4 regions of the Pantoea sp. E2023-21 genome follow, and region 2 is predicted to be linked to each of the others. Evidence: predicted binding sites of a transcription regulator. Region 2 holds the regulator's gene; each other region holds the start of a gene.
The links. Region 2 encodes CRP, which controls carbon source genes, mostly activating them, when cyclic AMP is high. Its sites were predicted from a motif close to ATGTGANNNNNNTCACAT; they were not measured.

Region 1: adhE (bifunctional acetaldehyde-CoA/alcohol dehydrogenase) is a predicted target of CRP. The motif match lies at 2,254-2,271, and genes of this name have one in related genera.
Region 3: ACRQ84_RS18830 (CdaR family transcriptional regulator) is a predicted target of CRP. The motif match lies at 2,261-2,278, and genes of this name have one in related genera.
Region 4: ACRQ84_RS15825 (PTS mannitol transporter subunit IICBA) is a predicted target of CRP. The motif match lies at 1,895-1,912, and genes of this name have one in related genera.

What each region holds. Positions count from the first base shown of each region.
Region 1 is NZ_CP195344.1:1,340,834-1,345,051, reverse strand. It holds gene adhE (bifunctional acetaldehyde-CoA/alcohol dehydrogenase) at 1-2,059, opposite strand, end outside; gene ACRQ84_RS06370 (YchE family NAAT transporter) at 2,505-3,152, shown strand; gene ACRQ84_RS06365 (ABC transporter substrate-binding protein) at 3,726-4,218, shown strand, end outside.
Region 2 is NZ_CP195344.1:2,901,956-2,906,173, reverse strand. It holds gene ACRQ84_RS13710 (YccS/YhfK family putative transporter) at 1-1,408, opposite strand, end outside; gene crp (cAMP-activated global transcriptional regulator CRP) at 1,467-2,099, opposite strand; gene ACRQ84_RS13700 (OsmC family protein) at 2,404-2,808, shown strand; gene ACRQ84_RS13695 (phosphoribulokinase) at 2,889-3,758, opposite strand; gene ACRQ84_RS13690 (YheU family protein) at 3,820-4,038, opposite strand; gene ACRQ84_RS13685 (hydrolase) at 4,041-4,218, opposite strand, start outside.
Region 3 is NZ_CP195344.1:4,047,366-4,051,583, forward strand. It holds gene dgt (dGTPase) at 1-607, shown strand, start outside; gene degP (serine endoprotease DegP) at 744-2,189, shown strand; gene ACRQ84_RS18830 (CdaR family transcriptional regulator) at 2,376-3,533, shown strand; gene ACRQ84_RS18835 (alginate lyase family protein) at 3,533-4,218, shown strand, end outside.
Region 4 is NZ_CP195344.1:3,359,506-3,363,723, forward strand. It holds gene ACRQ84_RS15825 (PTS mannitol transporter subunit IICBA) at 1-1,755, opposite strand, end outside; gene ACRQ84_RS15830 (DUF3053 domain-containing protein) at 2,239-2,952, opposite strand; gene ACRQ84_RS15835 (gamma-glutamyltransferase family protein) at 3,092-4,218, opposite strand, start outside.

The sequences.
Region 1 (4,218 bases), 1.6 Mb from region 2:
GCAAATTTTCTTTCAGCAGTTTGAGAGCTTGCAGCGCTTGACCGTCAGAATACTCATTCGCTAATACTGAAACATAAGCTTCAAGTGAGTGTGTAACCGCATCCAGACCGCCGAAGGCACAAAGTGAACGTGGCATATCCATCACCAGATTGGCGTCAACAATTGCCATGTCCGGAGTCAATGCATAATCCGCTAATGGGTATTTCTGGCCGGTGGCATCGTCAGTCACCACGGCAAACGGTGTGACTTCAGAACCGGTACCGGAAGTGGTGGTGATGGCAATCATACGTGCCTTGACGCCCATTTTCGGGAATTTATAGATGCGTTTACGGATGTCCATAAAGCGCAGTGCCAGCTCTTCAAAATGCGTTTCTGGGTGTTCGTACATCACCCACATGATTTTTGCTGCATCCATCGGTGAACCACCGCCGAGTGCAATAATCACATCAGGTTTAAAGCTGTTCATCTGCTCTGCACCTTTACGTACGATGCTTAGCGTTGGGTCAGCTTCGACTTCAAAGAACACTTCAGTTTCGATACCGTGTGATTTCAGTACGCGGGTAACCTGATCGGCATAACCGTTGTTGAACAAGAAGCGGTCAGTAACGATAAAGGCGCGTTTTGCACCGTCAGTTGCTACTTCTTCCAGGGCAATTGGCAGTGAGCCGCGACGGAAGTAAATAGACTTGGGAAGTTTATGCCACAACATATTCTCAGCTCGCTTGGCCACGGTTTTCTTGTTGATGAGATGTTTAGGTCCCACGTTTTCAGAAATGGAGTTACCGCCCCATGAACCACAGCCCAGCGTCAGTGACGGAGCCAGCTTGAAGTTGTACAGGTCACCGATGCCGCCTTGTGAAGCCGGTGTATTAATCAGAATACGCGCGGTCTTCATTTTGTCGCCGAAATAGTGCACACGCTCTATCTGATTATCTTGATCGGTATAGAGACACGAGGTGTGACCGATACCGCCCATGGTCACCAGTTTCTCTGCTTTATCAACCGCGTCGTGATAATCCTTAGCGCGATACATTGCTAAGGTCGGTGACAATTTTTCATGCGCAAACGGCTCAGATTCATCAACCAATTTCACTTCGCCAATGAGTATCTTGGTATTTGCTGGCACGCTAATTCCGGCTAATTCCGCAATTTTTGTCGCGGGTTGGCCAACAATCGCCGCATTCAAAGCACCATTTTTCAGGATGATATTCTGAATGGCTTTCAGCTCATCGCCTTGCAGCATGTAGCCGCCATGGCTGGCGAAACGTTCGCGGACTGCGTCATAAGCAGAATCAACCACAATCACCGATTGCTCAGAAGCACAAATCACACCGTTATCGAAGGTTTTCGACATCAGGATCGAGGCTACGGCACGCTTGATATCCGCTGTTTCATCGATGACGACAGGTGTATTACCCGCACCCACGCCAATCGCTGGTTTACCAGAACTGTAAGCGGCTTTCACCATGCCCGGACCGCCGGTTGCAAGGATCAGGTTGATATCAGGGTGATGCATTAACTGATTAGATAGCTCGACTGATGGGGTGTCGATCCAGCCGATGATATCTTTTGGTGCACCTGCCGCAATGGCTGCCTGCAGCACAATGTCCGCAGCTTTGTTAGTCGCATCTTTTGCACGAGGATGCGGAGAGAAGATGATGCCATTGCGAGTTTTCAGGCTAATCAGCGCCTTGAAAATAGCCGTTGAGGTTGGGTTTGTTGTGGGTACGATACCGCAGATCAAGCCAATCGGTTCAGCAATGGTAATGGTGCCGAAGGTATCGTCAGTGGCGAGAATACCGCAGGTTTTCTCATCTTTGTAAGCGTTGTAGATATATTCAGACGCAAAGTGATTCTTGATCACTTTATCTTCAACAATACCCATACCTGATTCGGCAACGGCCAATTTGGCCAGAGGGATTCGTGCATCTGCAGCGGCGAGGGCGGCAGCGCGGAAGATGGCATCAACTTGTTCCTGACTAAAATTAGCGTACTCACGCTGTGCCTTTTTTACACGCTCAACCAGTGCATTAAGTTCGGCAACATTAGTAACGGCCATAGTGCTCTCCTGAAGGAAGTTAAACTCTTTTAGTAAACAAGCCTGAGTCCAGAAGTATAGTCACGTATGCTTATATATTGGTCAGGTTGGCAACTGATTTGCCTTTGCTTACTAAAAGGGTTTCCTGGTGAAGATGCTTAAATGTCAGGGAGTGTTTTCGATGCGGTAAGATTACCCCTGATGGGGTAGGTGAATTTTGATATAGATCAAATCATGACTAAGCTGACACCTTTCAGCACTAACTTTTGCAAGTAAAGTTAGCGGAATGTGCCACATATTCTGATCTCAATGGCTGCATCGTAATAACCAAAGATTAACAGCAGCCGAATGTACTGACTTGGAGCCAAACAAGTAGCATAAATTTCTCCCTATGCCTCTGGTTTTTCGCCCGTCATATGAACTACATTAGGCGCGCTTTTTTACTCAGACCTTACCGGAGCCCACTTTGAACCCCGTGCTACTCGATCTTTCCGGCTACATTAAGTTTTTTGTCGGTTTGTTTGCCCTGGTGAATCCGGTAGGCATCATCCCGGTCTTTATCAGCATGACCAGCTATCAGGCGGTGGTGGAGCGCAATAAAACCAATCTCACCGCCAACCTGGCCGTTGCCATTATCCTATGGACCTCATTGTTCCTTGGTGATGGCATCCTGCATCTGTTTGGCATCTCAATTGATTCGTTCCGTATTGCCGGTGGCATTCTGGTGGTCACTATTGCGATGTCGATGATCAGCGGAAAACTCGGTGAAGATAAGCAGAATAAGCAGGAGAAGTCGGAGAGCGCGATTCGTGAAAGCATCGGCGTAGTGCCGTTAGCCTTGCCGTTGATGGCCGGTCCGGGCGCAATCAGTTCGACCATTGTCTGGAGCACGCGTTACCACAGTTGGCAGAATCTGATTGGTTTTAGTCTCGCGATTGCCATTTTTGCCTTTTGTTGTTGGCTGCTGTTTCGTGCTGCACCTTTAATGGTGCGGGTGCTTGGCCAAACCGGGATTAACGTCATTACCCGTATCATGGGCTTATTACTGATGGCATTGGGAATTGAATTTATTGTCACCGGCATGAAATCTATTTTCCCAGGCTTACTGAATTAAAAGAGAGTTATTTTTTATCCGAGATAAATTTTCGATCCAAAATGGTGCATCAATCCGTTTAATTGCACCATTTTGGTTAGTTTATTCATGCGCCTTAACTCCACACGTCCTATATCACTTTTACTACTGGCTCAAGCTTAATCCCGCCAGGTCTCACATCAAACTGTGATAATTATCACAGATAATAACTCTGCCGATGGCCATTGAACTAGCATTAGCGAAAAGTTTGTCACTTGATTGATAATTAATTCTGTGGCAAATGCTTATTTTCATGGTCGAATTCGTAAATATTATATCTACAGAACAATAACGAATAAAACATAGGCAATTATCGCGGAAAATTTATTTTAATCATGGGTTTATGCGATAATTCAGTTAAATAATTAACACTTTTCCTACCCGACCGAACGTGATAAAAGAGAATCTGCTAACATTTTTGGTGTTTAGCTTTGGCGTGCGGGCATCGGTTCTGATAATTTTCGGCACATCACAAATTTTTTATCTGATAGCGACAAATGTGTACGCTTCTTGCTTACAGGCTATCAGGCTTATGATTAAGGTTGATATTTGTTGATGAAATGCATGGTAGCAAAAACGTTCACGCGCTCAGTGCTTGCCTTATGCCTGATGGCAATTATTTCTCAAAGTCAGGCAGCACAAGTGCCTGCCGGAACGCAATTATCCGATTCTCAGCGTATTGTCATTAATAACGGTAGCGAAGTGGCGACGCTGGACCCGCAGAAAGCAGAAGGCGTGCCTGAATCAAATGTCATGCGTAATCTGCTGGAAGGATTGGTTGAAACCGATAATAACGGTCAACTGGTACCCGGCGTTGCCAAACAGTGGCAAAGTGAAGAAGGGCGCATCTGGACGTTTACGCTACGTGACGATGCGCGTTGGAGTAACGGCAAGCCAGTTACCGCACAGGATTTCGTCTACAGTTGGCAACGTCTTGCTGACCCTAAAACCGGATCACCTTACGCCAGCTATTTGCAGGCGGCTCATTTAGAGAACATTGATGCCATTTTGTCGGGCAAAGCCTCGCCCGCTGAACTCGGTGTTAAAG
Region 2 (4,218 bases):
ACACTGCGGTGACGGTGAAGCCAATCATCGACCAGCCATAATATTTCCGCGTGATCAGATAACTTGCCAGCGTGATCCCCAGCATAAACAGCAGCGTGATCGATTCCGGCACCGCCAGCTGTAGCGAGGCGGCAGCGATCAGCAAACCCGCAAAGGTGCCCAGCGCACGGTGCTGAATACGCACGCGTGTCGCGCTGTAGCCGTTCTGGCTGACGAACATGATGGTCATCAGAATCCAGTAAGGTTTGGGAATGTTGAAGAACAGCGCCAACGCGCTGCCAAACATCAGCATCACGGCGAAACGAGCGGCGGTGCGTAACGCGGAAGATTTGAACGACAGATAACTGCGCAACGCCGGCAACAGCGGCAAACGGCGCTGGCGATCGGCCATCAGGTCACGTGTGTAGAGTGGCTTCTGCGTGCGCAACACGCGGGCGATGCGACTGAAGTGATACAGGCAGAAGTTGCCGACCGGATTATCCGGATGCTGGCGCGCAATTTTCTCCAGCGCGCCGAGCTGTTTCTCCATGTGAAAACGATCGGGTAATTGATGGTAGAGGATCGCATCGGCCAGCACGCGCAGCCGGGCTGAGATGATTTTGGCGTTCCAGCGAATCACCGCTTCGGCGTGGCTCTCCTCCACGAGCTTTTGCACCTCTTCGGGCTGATGCAAACTCACCGAGATGTGTTCCTGTAAATCCAGCGCCACCTGAAAAGCGCGTGTCAGACGTTTGTGGCTGTTATCACGGCTGGCCGACAACATGTGCATTTGCTGGTAGCAGGTCGTGATGAGATCGACCGCCTTTTGCTGGCGTGCCAGCAGGGGGGGCAGCGCTTTTTCCGGATCGGTCAACTGCGTCAGTAAGGTGTATTTGGCATCGCAATAATCGGCCAGCTCACGGAACAGCAGGCTAAGCGATTCGCGCATCGGCTGCTCTTTCCACAGCCAGAACCAGAACCAGTTGAACAAGCCGTACCACAGCGTGCCGCCTATGTAGAGCAGCGGCGGCACCCACATCGGCATGCGTCCCACTAAACTGAGCGTAAAGATGGCGGCGATTAACGTCGCGGGGAGCAGGCGCGCATGCAGTGGGCCGATTTCACCGGTCACGCCAATCAGCAGCGGCAGCGCCAGCAAAATCAGCGGCAGCGGAATTTGGTACGCGGTGAGGATTTGCATCAGGAAACTGCCGGTGGCAAACAGCGAACCCCCTACAATCAGGCGTTTGAAGAAGCGTTTGTGCGGCGTATCCAGCCCCGCCATATTGCAACAGGCAGGCACTAACGAGAACAGCAGACCTTTTTGCAGATCGCCAAACAGCCAGCCGAGAGCCACAGGCAGGCACAGCACCAGCGTTTGCCGCAGCGCATAGTTAACTTCAGGATGATAGATGATTCGGCGCCACATCAGCTCATCGCAAATAGAAACGGCGCGATGTTGCCATCACGCCGTGGGTGAGAAGAAATTAGCGGGTGCCGTAAACGACGATGGTTTTACCGTGTGCGGAGATCAGATTCTGATCTTCCAGCATTTTCAGGATACGACCCACGGTTTCGCGTGAGCAGCCCACGATCTGACCAATCTCCTGACGGGTGATTTTGATTTGCATCCCGTCCGGGTGAGTCATCGCATCTGGCTGTTTGGCCAGATTTAGCAGCGTTTGCGCGATACGTCCGGTCACATCGAGGAAGGCAAGGTTGCCCACTTTCTCAGATGTCACTTGCAGACGACGCGCCATTTGCGACGAAAGTCGCATTAAAATATCCGGGTTTACCTGAATCAGCTGACGGAATTTTTTGTATGAAATTTCAGCCACTTCGCAGGCAGACTTCGCACGCACCCAAGCACTGCGTTCCTGGCCTTCTTCGAAAAGACCGAGTTCGCCGATAAAATCTCCCTGATTGAGATAGGAGAGAATCATCTCTTTGCCTTCTTCATCTTTAATCAGTACCGCTACGGAACCTTTCACGATGTAGTACAGCGTTTCCGCTTTCTCACCCTGATGGATGAGCGTGCTTTTGGATGGATATTTGTGAATATGGCAATGGGACAGGAACCATTCGAGTGTAGGGTCTGTTTGCGGTTTGCCGAGAACCATTCGCTATTATCCTCTGTTGTAATCGTGCCCAAAATACAGGGGGCATTTTTCCCTGTCAGGCGGTTTAATCGTCGAGCGTTTCCAGTAAAGGAAAAATTATTCCGGGTGGACTCTTAAGCTACGCTTTTGATTCTTCCCGCCTTCGTCTGTAATGACGAAAATATTTTCAGCACTGTTTGTAGCACAGCTTTAGCGAGCTGTCTTGTGTTGTCTCGCTTCAGCAGAAGGGGGATTACTCTGGATTGCTGTTTGTCAGGTGAAAGCGTACTCTGGCGGCAAAACCGCCTCTTCAGGAGAAAGAATAATGCAGGCACGAGTGAAATGGGTGGAAGGTTTGACCTTTCTCGGAGAATCCTCATCCGGCCATCAGGTATTAATGGACGGTAATTCCGGTGATAAAGCGCCAAGTCCAATGGAGATGGTGCTGATGGCGGCGGGCGGTTGTAGCGCTATTGATGTGGTGTCGATCCTGCAAAAAGGGCGCAGCGATGTCGCCGATTGCGAAGTGAAACTCACTTCAGAACGTCGCGAAGAAGCGCCACGTATTTTTACCCGCATCAATCTGCACTTCATCGTCAGCGGCAAAGCGTTAAGCGACAAGGCGGTTTCACGCGCGGTTGATTTGTCAGCGGAAAAATATTGCTCGGTGGCGATCATGCTGGGCAAAGGCGTGGAAATTACGCATAGCTACGAAGTGATCGCGCTTTAATGCTGGCAGGTGCGCATTAATGCGCACCCTACAAAACGCTCTCATTTCGTAGGGTCGCCATTCATGGCGACCAATGACACTCACTCAATCCGCTTCCCTTCAATGAGTCGCTGCACCAGCGGTAGCATAATCAGCTCCATCGCCAGTCCCATTTTTCCGCCCGGCACCACCAGCGTATTGATGTGGGAGATAAACGATCCCTGAATCATCGACAGGAGATAGGGGAACGCGATGCCTTCCAGACCGCGGAAATGAATCACTACGAAACTTTCGTCGAGCGACGGAATTTCGCGTGCCGCAAATGGGTTGGACGTATCAACGGTTGGCACACGCTGGAAGTTAATGTGGGTGCGTGAGAACTGTGGCGTGATGAAGTTGATGTAATCCTCCATTGAACGCACCACCGAATCCATCACCGCCTCACGCGAATGACCGCGCTCGCCCGTGTCGCGCACCAGCTTCTGAATCCACTCAAGATTAACAATCGGGACTACGCCAACCAGCAAATCGACATGCTCTGCGACATTTTGCTGCTGCGTGACCACGCCGCCGTGCAAGCCTTCATAGAACAGCACATCAGTGTTCTCCGGCAGCGGTTGCCAGGGGGTGAAAGTGCCCGGCACCTGATTCCACGGCACGGCTTCGTCGTAAGTGTGCAAATATTTACGCGATTCGCCCAAACCGGTTTGGCCGTAATGCCTGAACGTCTGCTCAAGCAAGCCGAAGTCGTTGGCTTCCGGGCCGAAGTAACTGATATGGCGACCCAGATCGCGCGCCTTGCGGATCGCCATGTCCATTTCCGGACGCGTGAAGCGATGGAAACTGTCACCTTCTACTTCCGCTGCATGCAAATTCAGCTGCTGGAAAATCTTACGGAAGGCAAGGCTGGTGGTAGTGGTTCCGGCGCCGCTGGAACCGGTAACGGCAATAATTGGATGCCTGGCTGACATAACAGAGCTCCCTGTGAGGTCCGGCGATGAGCATTGTTACCACGAATTGCCGCGGGGTGCATCAGCCGCGGAATTCACCTTTTGGCATGATATTGATGGATTCATGCAGTTCCGACCACACCAGCACCACATCGCCACGCTCCAGCTGGCGGCGCACGTCGGCAACTTTTTGCAGTAAACTGCGTTCCTGCTCGCCATAATCAGTACCTTCGCGTAACACAAAGGTTTCAATCAGGTTTTCCAGCGTGTCCGCTTCGAGTTCTTGCCAGGGAATAATCACAATTACACATCCAGATACGTTGAGAGCCAATCGGGTACGCGCTGTTCCAGCCACATTTTCGGTTTAAGCAAGGTGCCGCCGACAAAGCCAACGTGGCCGCCTTGCTGCGTCAGTTGATACTGAATCGATGCTGAAAGCTGGTCAGGTTGCGGAATAACCGCATCGGTCATAAAGGGATCG
Region 3 (4,218 bases), 1.1 Mb from region 2:
AAGCGGTGATGTATTCAGCCGGACTATCGGCGATGCGTGGAAAGAGGCTAATCAGAAAAAACGCCGCAGTATCAGCGATCAATTTTTTATGTCGTTACGGGTAAATGTACAAAACGTATTGGTCAGCCATGCGGTTAAGCGGTTCATCGATAACTTACCGGCTATTTTCCAGGGCGATTTTAATCACGCTTTACTGGAGGATGATGGCGAAGAAGGGCGCTTACTGACATTATTTAAAACCGTCGCGCGTCAGCAAGTGTTTAATCATCCAGAAGTCGAGCAGCTGGAATTGCAGGGTTACCGTGTAATTAAAGGTTTGCTGGAAATATACCAGTCATTGCTTTTATTAAACTATGAACAGTTTACTACCTTGATGAACGAGGATTTTCTGGCAAAGCATCCGATTGAAACACGTCTGTTTCATAAGCTTTCCGGAAAACACCGTAAAGCTTATCAACAACACATGCGTTCATTAATCGTTGAGCATAAATATCAGCGCCTGTTGTGGGAACGTTATTATCGTGCGCGTCTGATTCAGGACTACATTAGTGGGATGACAGACAATTATGCCTGGGATGAATATCGTCGTTTAATGGCGGTTGAATAAGCGCAGAATTGTAAAGACGAAGAACAATTTTTTACCTTTGCCTAAAACTTTATTAGGAACTTCGCGCTAAAAACTTAATCTCACCATCACGACCACAGCAATGGTCTGGCCGTCATTCTTAGAGAGACACAGATAAATGAAAAAAAACACAATTATGCTGGCGTTGGCGCTGAGTTTCGGCGCAACGGCATTGAGCCCTGTGAGCGTTTTCGCCGCGGAGAGCGCTTCTTCTTCAAGCCAACAGTTGCCAAGCCTGGCACCCATGTTGGAAAAAGTCATGCCTTCCGTGGTGAGTATCAGTGTTGAAGGCAGCACCACGGTTAAAACGCCGCGTATGCCACAGCAGTTCCAGCAATTCTTTGGTGATAATTCTCCGTTCTGCCAGGACGGTTCACCGTTCCAGAGTTCGCCAATGTGCCAAAACGGTGGCGGTGATGGCGGCGGCGCGGATGGCGGTGCTAACGCGCAGAAACAGCAGTTCCGTGCGCTCGGCTCCGGTGTGGTGATCAACGCGGATAAAGGTTATGTGGTGACCAACAACCACGTGGTGGACAACGCCACTAAAATTCAGGTGCAGCTCAGCGATGGCCGTCGCTACGACGCCAAAGTGATTGGTAAAGATCCGCAGTCTGATATCGCGCTGATTCAGCTGCAGGACGCGAAAAACCTCACGGCGATTAAGATTGCCGACTCTGACGACCTGCGTGTGGGTGATTATACCGTGGCGATCGGTAACCCATACGGCCTCGGTGAAACGGTGACCTCAGGGATTGTTTCGGCGCTGGGCCGCAGCGGCCTGAACGTTGAAAATTATGAAAACTTTATCCAAACCGATGCAGCAATTAACCGCGGTAACTCCGGGGGTGCGCTGGTTAACCTTAACGGTGAACTGATCGGGATTAACACCGCGATTCTGGCGCCGGACGGCGGCAACATCGGTATCGGCTTTGCTATCCCCAGCTCGATGGTGAAAAACCTCACCGCGCAGATGGTGGAATACGGCCAGGTGAAACGTGGCGAACTGGGCATTATGGGTACCGAGCTGAATTCCGAGCTGGCGAAAGCGATGAAAGTCGATGCGCAGCGCGGCGCCTTTGTCAGCCAGGTGCTGCCGAACTCCGCAGCGGCAAAAGCTGGAGTGAAAGCGGGTGACGTGGTGGTGTCAATGAACGGTAAAGCGCTGACCAGCTTCGCGGCACTGCGTGCAGAAGTGGGCTCGCTGCCGGTCGGCACCAAGCTGCAGCTCGGTCTGCTGCGCGAGGGTAAACCGGTGAATATCACGGTTGAATTGCAACAGAGCTCGCAGGATAAAGTGCAGTCGGCCACCATTTACACCGGTATTGAAGGTGCCGATCTCAGTAATATCGATTCTAACGGCCAGAAAGGCGTGCGTGTCGATAATGTGAAAGCAGGCAGCGCTGCGGCGCGTATCGGCCTGAAGAAAGGTGACGTGATTCTGGGCGTAAACCAGCAAGCCGTGGCGAATCTCGGCGAGCTGCGTAAGGTACTCGACACGAAACCTTCTGTATTGGCACTGAACGTACAGCGCGGTGATAGCAGTCTGTATCTGCTGATGCAGTAAGTTTCCAGGTTATTGATAATAGGCGAGCTTTGGCTCGCCTTTTTTATGTCTGTGCAAATGTCCGGTACTGAATGTGACGCTTACCGCAAATCCCGCATAATCCCCTTGGCTATGTGCAGTTGCACAATGTCAGCGCCTTAAAAGGATGCGTATTCTGTCGGTTCGTCCTTTTCTCCGGAGTGATTGATGGCCACTTATCATCTCGATGCGCGACTGGCTCAGGATATTGTTGCCCGCACGATGCAAATTATTGATAGCAATGTCAACGTGATGGATGCGCGCGGCCGCATCATTGGCAGTGGCGATCGTGAGCGGATTGGCGAATTGCACGAAGGGGCGCTGCTGGTACTGTCTCAAGGCCGCGTAGTGGATATTGATGAAGCGGTGGCAAAACATCTGCACGGCGTGCGTCCTGGCATCAATTTGCCGCTACGTATTGATGGCGACATCGTCGGCGTTATCGGTTTGACCGGTCAACCGGCGACGCTGCGTCATTACGGCGAGCTGGTGTGTATGACCGCCGAAATGATGCTGGAACAGGCGCGTTTGCTGCATATGCTGGCGCAGGACAGCCGTTTGCGTGAAGAGCTGGTGCTGAATCTGGTGCGCAGCGAAACCTTATCGCCAGCGCTGAGCGAATGGGCGCAGCGGCTCGGTATCGATCTTAATCAGCCACGTGTGGTTGCGGTGGTGGAAGTTGACAGCGGTCAGCTCGGCGTTGATAGCGCGATGTCCGAACTCCAGCAGTTACAAACGCTGCTGACCACGCCAGAACGTGACAACCTGATTGCGATTGTTTCACTCACTGAAATGGTGGTGCTAAAACCGGCACTGAATGCGCATGGGCGCTACGATCAGGACGATCATCGTCGTCGGGTTGATCAACTGCTGCAACGTATGAAGGAGAGCGGGCAAGTGCGGATGCGCATTGCGCTCGGCAACTACTTTACCGGCCCCGGCAGCATCGCACGTTCGTACCGCACCGCGCGCACCACTATGATGGTGGGCAAGCAGCGCATGCCCGAACAGCGCAGCTATTTTTATCAGGATCTGGTGCTGCCGGTACTGCTCGACAGTTTACGCGGCGGCTGGCAGGCCAACGAACTGGCGCGCCCATTGGTGAAACTAAAAAGCATGGATAACAATGGTTTGCTGCGACGCACGCTGGTGGCATGGTTCAGCCATAACGTGCAACCCAGCGCGACAGCACGCGCGCTGTTTATTCACCGTAATACGCTGGAGTATCGACTCAATCGTATTTCCGAGCTTACCGGACTCGATCTGGGCAACTTTGACGATCGTTTGCTGCTGTATGTGGCGCTACAACTGGATGAGCAGAGTTAATGAAGACACTGTGGATGGCGCTAGTGTGGCTGTACAGCGCAATAAGTATGGCCAACGAACCGGCCTTTCTGTCTTTAAGCGATCTTCAGCGGGTTAAGCAGCAGCTGACGCAGCATCGAGCTGCGCCACCGACGGTCGCAGCCTGGCATCAGCTGCAACAGCAGGCAGACAACGCGCTGAAGCATCTTAATCCCAGCGTCATAGATAAAGGCATGCTGCCGCCGAGCGGTTCGAAGCAGGATTATTTGAGCCTAAGCGCCTATTGGTGGCCGGATGCCAGCAAAGCCAACGGCCTGCCGTGGCAGCGTCGCGACGGCGAAGTGAATCCCGCCAGTAAAAACGGTCAGAGTGATGGCGTGCGGCTGGCGCGTTTTACTGCCGATTTCCAGGCACTAACGTTGGCCTGGTATTTCTCTGGCGATCAACGCTATGCCGATAAAGCGCTGGCGATGATGCGTCACTGGTTTATCCATCCCGCCAGCCGTATGCATCCCAACCTCAATTTTGCGCAAGGCATTCCGGGAAGATCCGCTGGACGCCATGATGGCGTGCTGGATGGGCGCTATTTTGCCACGCGCGTGGTGGATGCGTTGACCTTGCTTCGCAACGCGCCGGGCTGGCAGCCTGCAGATCAGCAGGCGATGCAGCAGTGGTTTAGCGAGTATCTGCACTGGCTGCGGCACAA
Region 4 (4,218 bases), 460 kb from region 2:
TTCACCAAACTGCACACCGGCTGGATACTGGCAGAACACCACGCCAGTTTTCAGCACGCGATCTTTTGCTTCCACGGTGCCGTGCGGAACAGCGATTGATTCGCCGAGGTAAGTTGGCGTCAGCTTCTCGCGTTCCAGCATCGCTTCCACATATTCCGGCTGAACATAGCCGCCTTTCACCAACTGCTCACCGGCAAAGCGAATCGCTTGCTCTTTATGCGTCGCGCTCAGGCCAAGGAACACGTTGTCTGCGCCCAGTTTGAACAGGTGCGCGTTGCCTTCGTCATAGCTGTCCGCCAGCGTAGTCTTTACCGTTTCACGATGCGCTTCGCTGCGATTGGCGGTAACCAGACGTTCAGTCAGGTTGCTGTACAGCGCGCTATCAAGGAAGTTATTCAGAGAAATGTGCTGCGCATGCGGTGCCTGGCGCATCGCACGTTCAGTCAGATCGCGGTGCGTAATCACCAGGTCTACGTCGCCCGGCAGCGAGTTGATCGCCGTGTTAGTGACAGAGATATTGCTCAGACCTGCGTCCTGCACTTTCTTGCGCAGTACGCCTGCACCCATCGCACTTGACCCCATACCGGCATCACAGGCTACGATGATTTTGCGTACGTGGTTCAGGTCAACGCTCATCGCATCGCCAGCCACCGGGGAACCGGCAACTGCCTGACCTTTTGACTGCGCTTTCATATCTTGCATGCGCTGAGTCGCGGCTTCGATATCGTCATCTTCTTTCACTTTGCTGGTTTTCAACAGCACCGCTGAGACGACGAAGGAGACCGCAAACGCAGCAATGATGGCCGCGATGTTCGCGAAGTAAGCCCCTTTTGGCGTCATCGCCAACACCGCCAGGATCGAACCTGGAGAAGCCGGAGAAACCAGGCCGCCGTTCAGCAGCGTCAGGGTGAACACGCCCGTCATACCGCCGAGGATAACCGCCAGCAACAGACGCGGCGCCATTAGCACGTATGGGAAGTAAATTTCGTGGATACCACCGAGGAAGTGGATGATCGCTGCACCGCCTGCGGACTGTTTGGCGCTACCGCGACCAAATACCATGTAGGCAACCAGCACGCCCATGCCCGGACCTGGGTTGGCTTCAATCAGGAAGAAGATTGATTTGCCCGCCTCGCTCGCCTGCTGGATACCCAGCGGAGAGAAGATACCGTGGTTGATAGCGTTATTGAGGAACAGGATTTTCGCCGGTTCAACAAAGATTGAGGTCAGAGGGAGCAGGTTGTTCTGCACCATCAGATTCACGCCCGCAGCGAGAATGTGCGACAGACCTTCAACCAGTGGACCGATGGCTACGAACGCCAGCAGCGCCAACAGCATACCGATGATACCGGCCGAGAAGTTGTTAACCAGCATCTCGAAGCCGCTTTTGATCTTGCCATCAACCACGCGGTCGAAGGATTTAATCGCCCAGCCGCCCAGCGGACCAGCAATCATCGAACCGAGGAACATCGGCATATCGGCGCCGACGATCACGCCCATGGTAGTGATCGCACCGACCACGCCACCACGATCGCCGCCGACCAGACGTCCACCGGTGAAACCAATCAGCAGCGGCAGCAGGTAAGTGATCATTGGGCCGACGAGCTTCGCCAGCGTTTCGTTTGGAATCCATCCGGTTGGGATGAACAGCGCAGTGATGATACCCCATGCGATAAACGCACCGATGTTAGGCATCACCATATTACTCAGAAAGCGACCAAAGCTCTGAACCTTGACCTTTACTGATGAGGACATAAACCCACCCCTTATTGAGACGCGCTGCAATAAGAGAGCGCGTTTGTTTTTGTTTGAACGTTACGGCGCGGGCCGTGGCATTACTGTATGCACGCGGACTCTAGCACTAGTTTATTACGCTGCGTAGAGCAGCGACTAAGTGTGATGTAGATCACGCCAAGGTGGGGTGTTTGGGGTGCAATAAGGTGACTTTGATCACAAAAAGTGGCTGTAAGAAAGCAACGGTGACGAAAAATCATGCAAAACAGGGTGATGAATGTGACTTAAGTCACCTTTTTAATCGGGTGCTTTGTTGTGTAAGTGTGATCAATGTCACAAACTATTTTTGGTCGAAAATGCGCCAGATCACAATATGCCGCATCAGGAAAATGAGCTGTAAGGAAGTGACGTAATTCCGAAAAGAGACGAACAGAAGAGGAAGCTAAAAGGGCGCTTATGTAGGGTCGCCCTTCATGGCGACCACTAGCAATTGGCTTAACTGTATTACAAACCGCCTTGCACCGCGTTTTGCGCCTGCGTCAGCGCCTGCGCGTTACTGGAGAGATTGCTCATCAACGTGTTGTACTGCGTTGCCTGATCCTGAGTGGGGAACTGCACGCCGCCGTCATTGAAGGTGACGCGAGTGCCTTGCGATTGCAGATAGTCGCCGGTTTGCACTGCGGCCTGGCTCAGCGCTTGCAGCTGTGGCAACAGCGGAATCAGCGTGCTGGCGGGCTGTGTTACCACTTTGGTAAACGCGGCATCGTAGACTTTCTTCAAATCATCCGGCTGCTTCAGCGTGGCTTTGCTGCTATCCGCCTGCATTTTGGCGCTCTGGATCTGCTGCGTCAGCACACTCAGATTGCCGCTGGCCTGGCGCAGGCTATCGCGACGCGTCAGGTAGTCTTGTGGAACGCGAATCGCCGCCAACTCATCGACTACCGGACGCATGCCTTGATCGATTGCCTGATTGGTCTGCTGCGAGAAACCATAAAGGATGGCGTAATCGCTGGCGTAATTACCGAAGGTCTGTTTTTGGTTTTCACTGAGGCTTGGCAGATGTTCGCCGCTGCGCATCACGGTGTTCTGAAGGAAATCAGTGAAAGCTTTACGCTGATCGCCTTCTTTGTCGCCACAGGCCGTAAGTTGCAGCACGACCAATGCACTGACCATCAGCATGCCGGTACGCATCCAGATGCGGGATAATCCTGACGCCATAATTCAACTCCTGTGATAATGGCTCTCTCCCTTCATAATCCAGGCTACTGCTTAAATTATTCGGGATAAAAATTTTTGCGAAAATGGTCCTAAAGAATAGTGCAATGGTCTGGTGTGTACAACGGGCGCACCGGGCAAATTAAAACACCAGCGCCTGGCCATCTTTGCGGCTTTCGGTGGCGGCAATATAGAAGCCTTGCGGATCGCGGACTATCGCCTGCGCACCCCCGAAGTTATAGCCCAGCAGCGGATCTTCGAGTGCTATCTGATGCCCCATTTCACGCAGCTTCGCCAACACGTTGCGGTCGATGCCCGGCTCAACCACCACTGAACGTCCCTGCTCAACGCGCCAACGCGGTGCATCAATGGCCGCCTGCGGGTTTTGCTTATGCTGCATGATGCGCAGCGCCATCTGCAAATGACCTTGCGCCTGCATCGTGCCGCCCATCACGCCAAATGACATCAGCGGCTGGCCGGCACCATCAAGGGAAAATGCTGGGATGATGGTATGGAACGGACGCTTACTGCCCGCCACCACATTGGGATGTTGCGGATCGAGTGAAAAACCGCAGCCACGATTTTGCAGGCTGATGCCGGTGCCCGGCACCACCACGCCAGACCCGAAGCCCATAAAGTTGGACTGTATAAAGGACACCATCATGCCGCTGGCATCAGCGGTGGAGACATAAACCGTGCCGCTCTGCTGCGGTGCACCATAGGTAAAATCACCGGCTTTATCAGGATCGATCAGCTGCGCACGCTGTTTAAGATAGCCATCGCTCAGCAGCAATTCGGCTGGGAACTCAAGGTGATCGTAATCGCTGACGTAGCGATCCAGATCGGCCAGCGCCAGCTTCATCGCTTCAATCGACAAATGCAGCCACGGCACTGAATCCGGCGTATAGCGGCCAATTTCCCACTGTTCGAGAATGCCCAGCGCAATCAAGGTGGCGATACCCTGACCGTTAGGCGGCAGTTCCTGCACCGATCCACCCGCAAACGGTCGCGACAGCAAATCAACCCAGTCAGCGCGATGGTTGTTGAGGTCCGCCATGCTCAGCGCTGCGCCATGCTGCGCAGCAAACGCCACCATCTTTTCAGCAAGATCGCCACGATAGAAGGCTTCTCCGCGCGTCTCGGCGATTTTTTGCAGCGTTTCGGCTTGCGCCGGATTGCAGAATAGTTCGCCGGCACGCGGCGGTCGGCCATTGGGCGCGAAGCACTCGGCGAAGCCGGGTTGATCTTTCAGCTTGTTGTAGCCGCGCT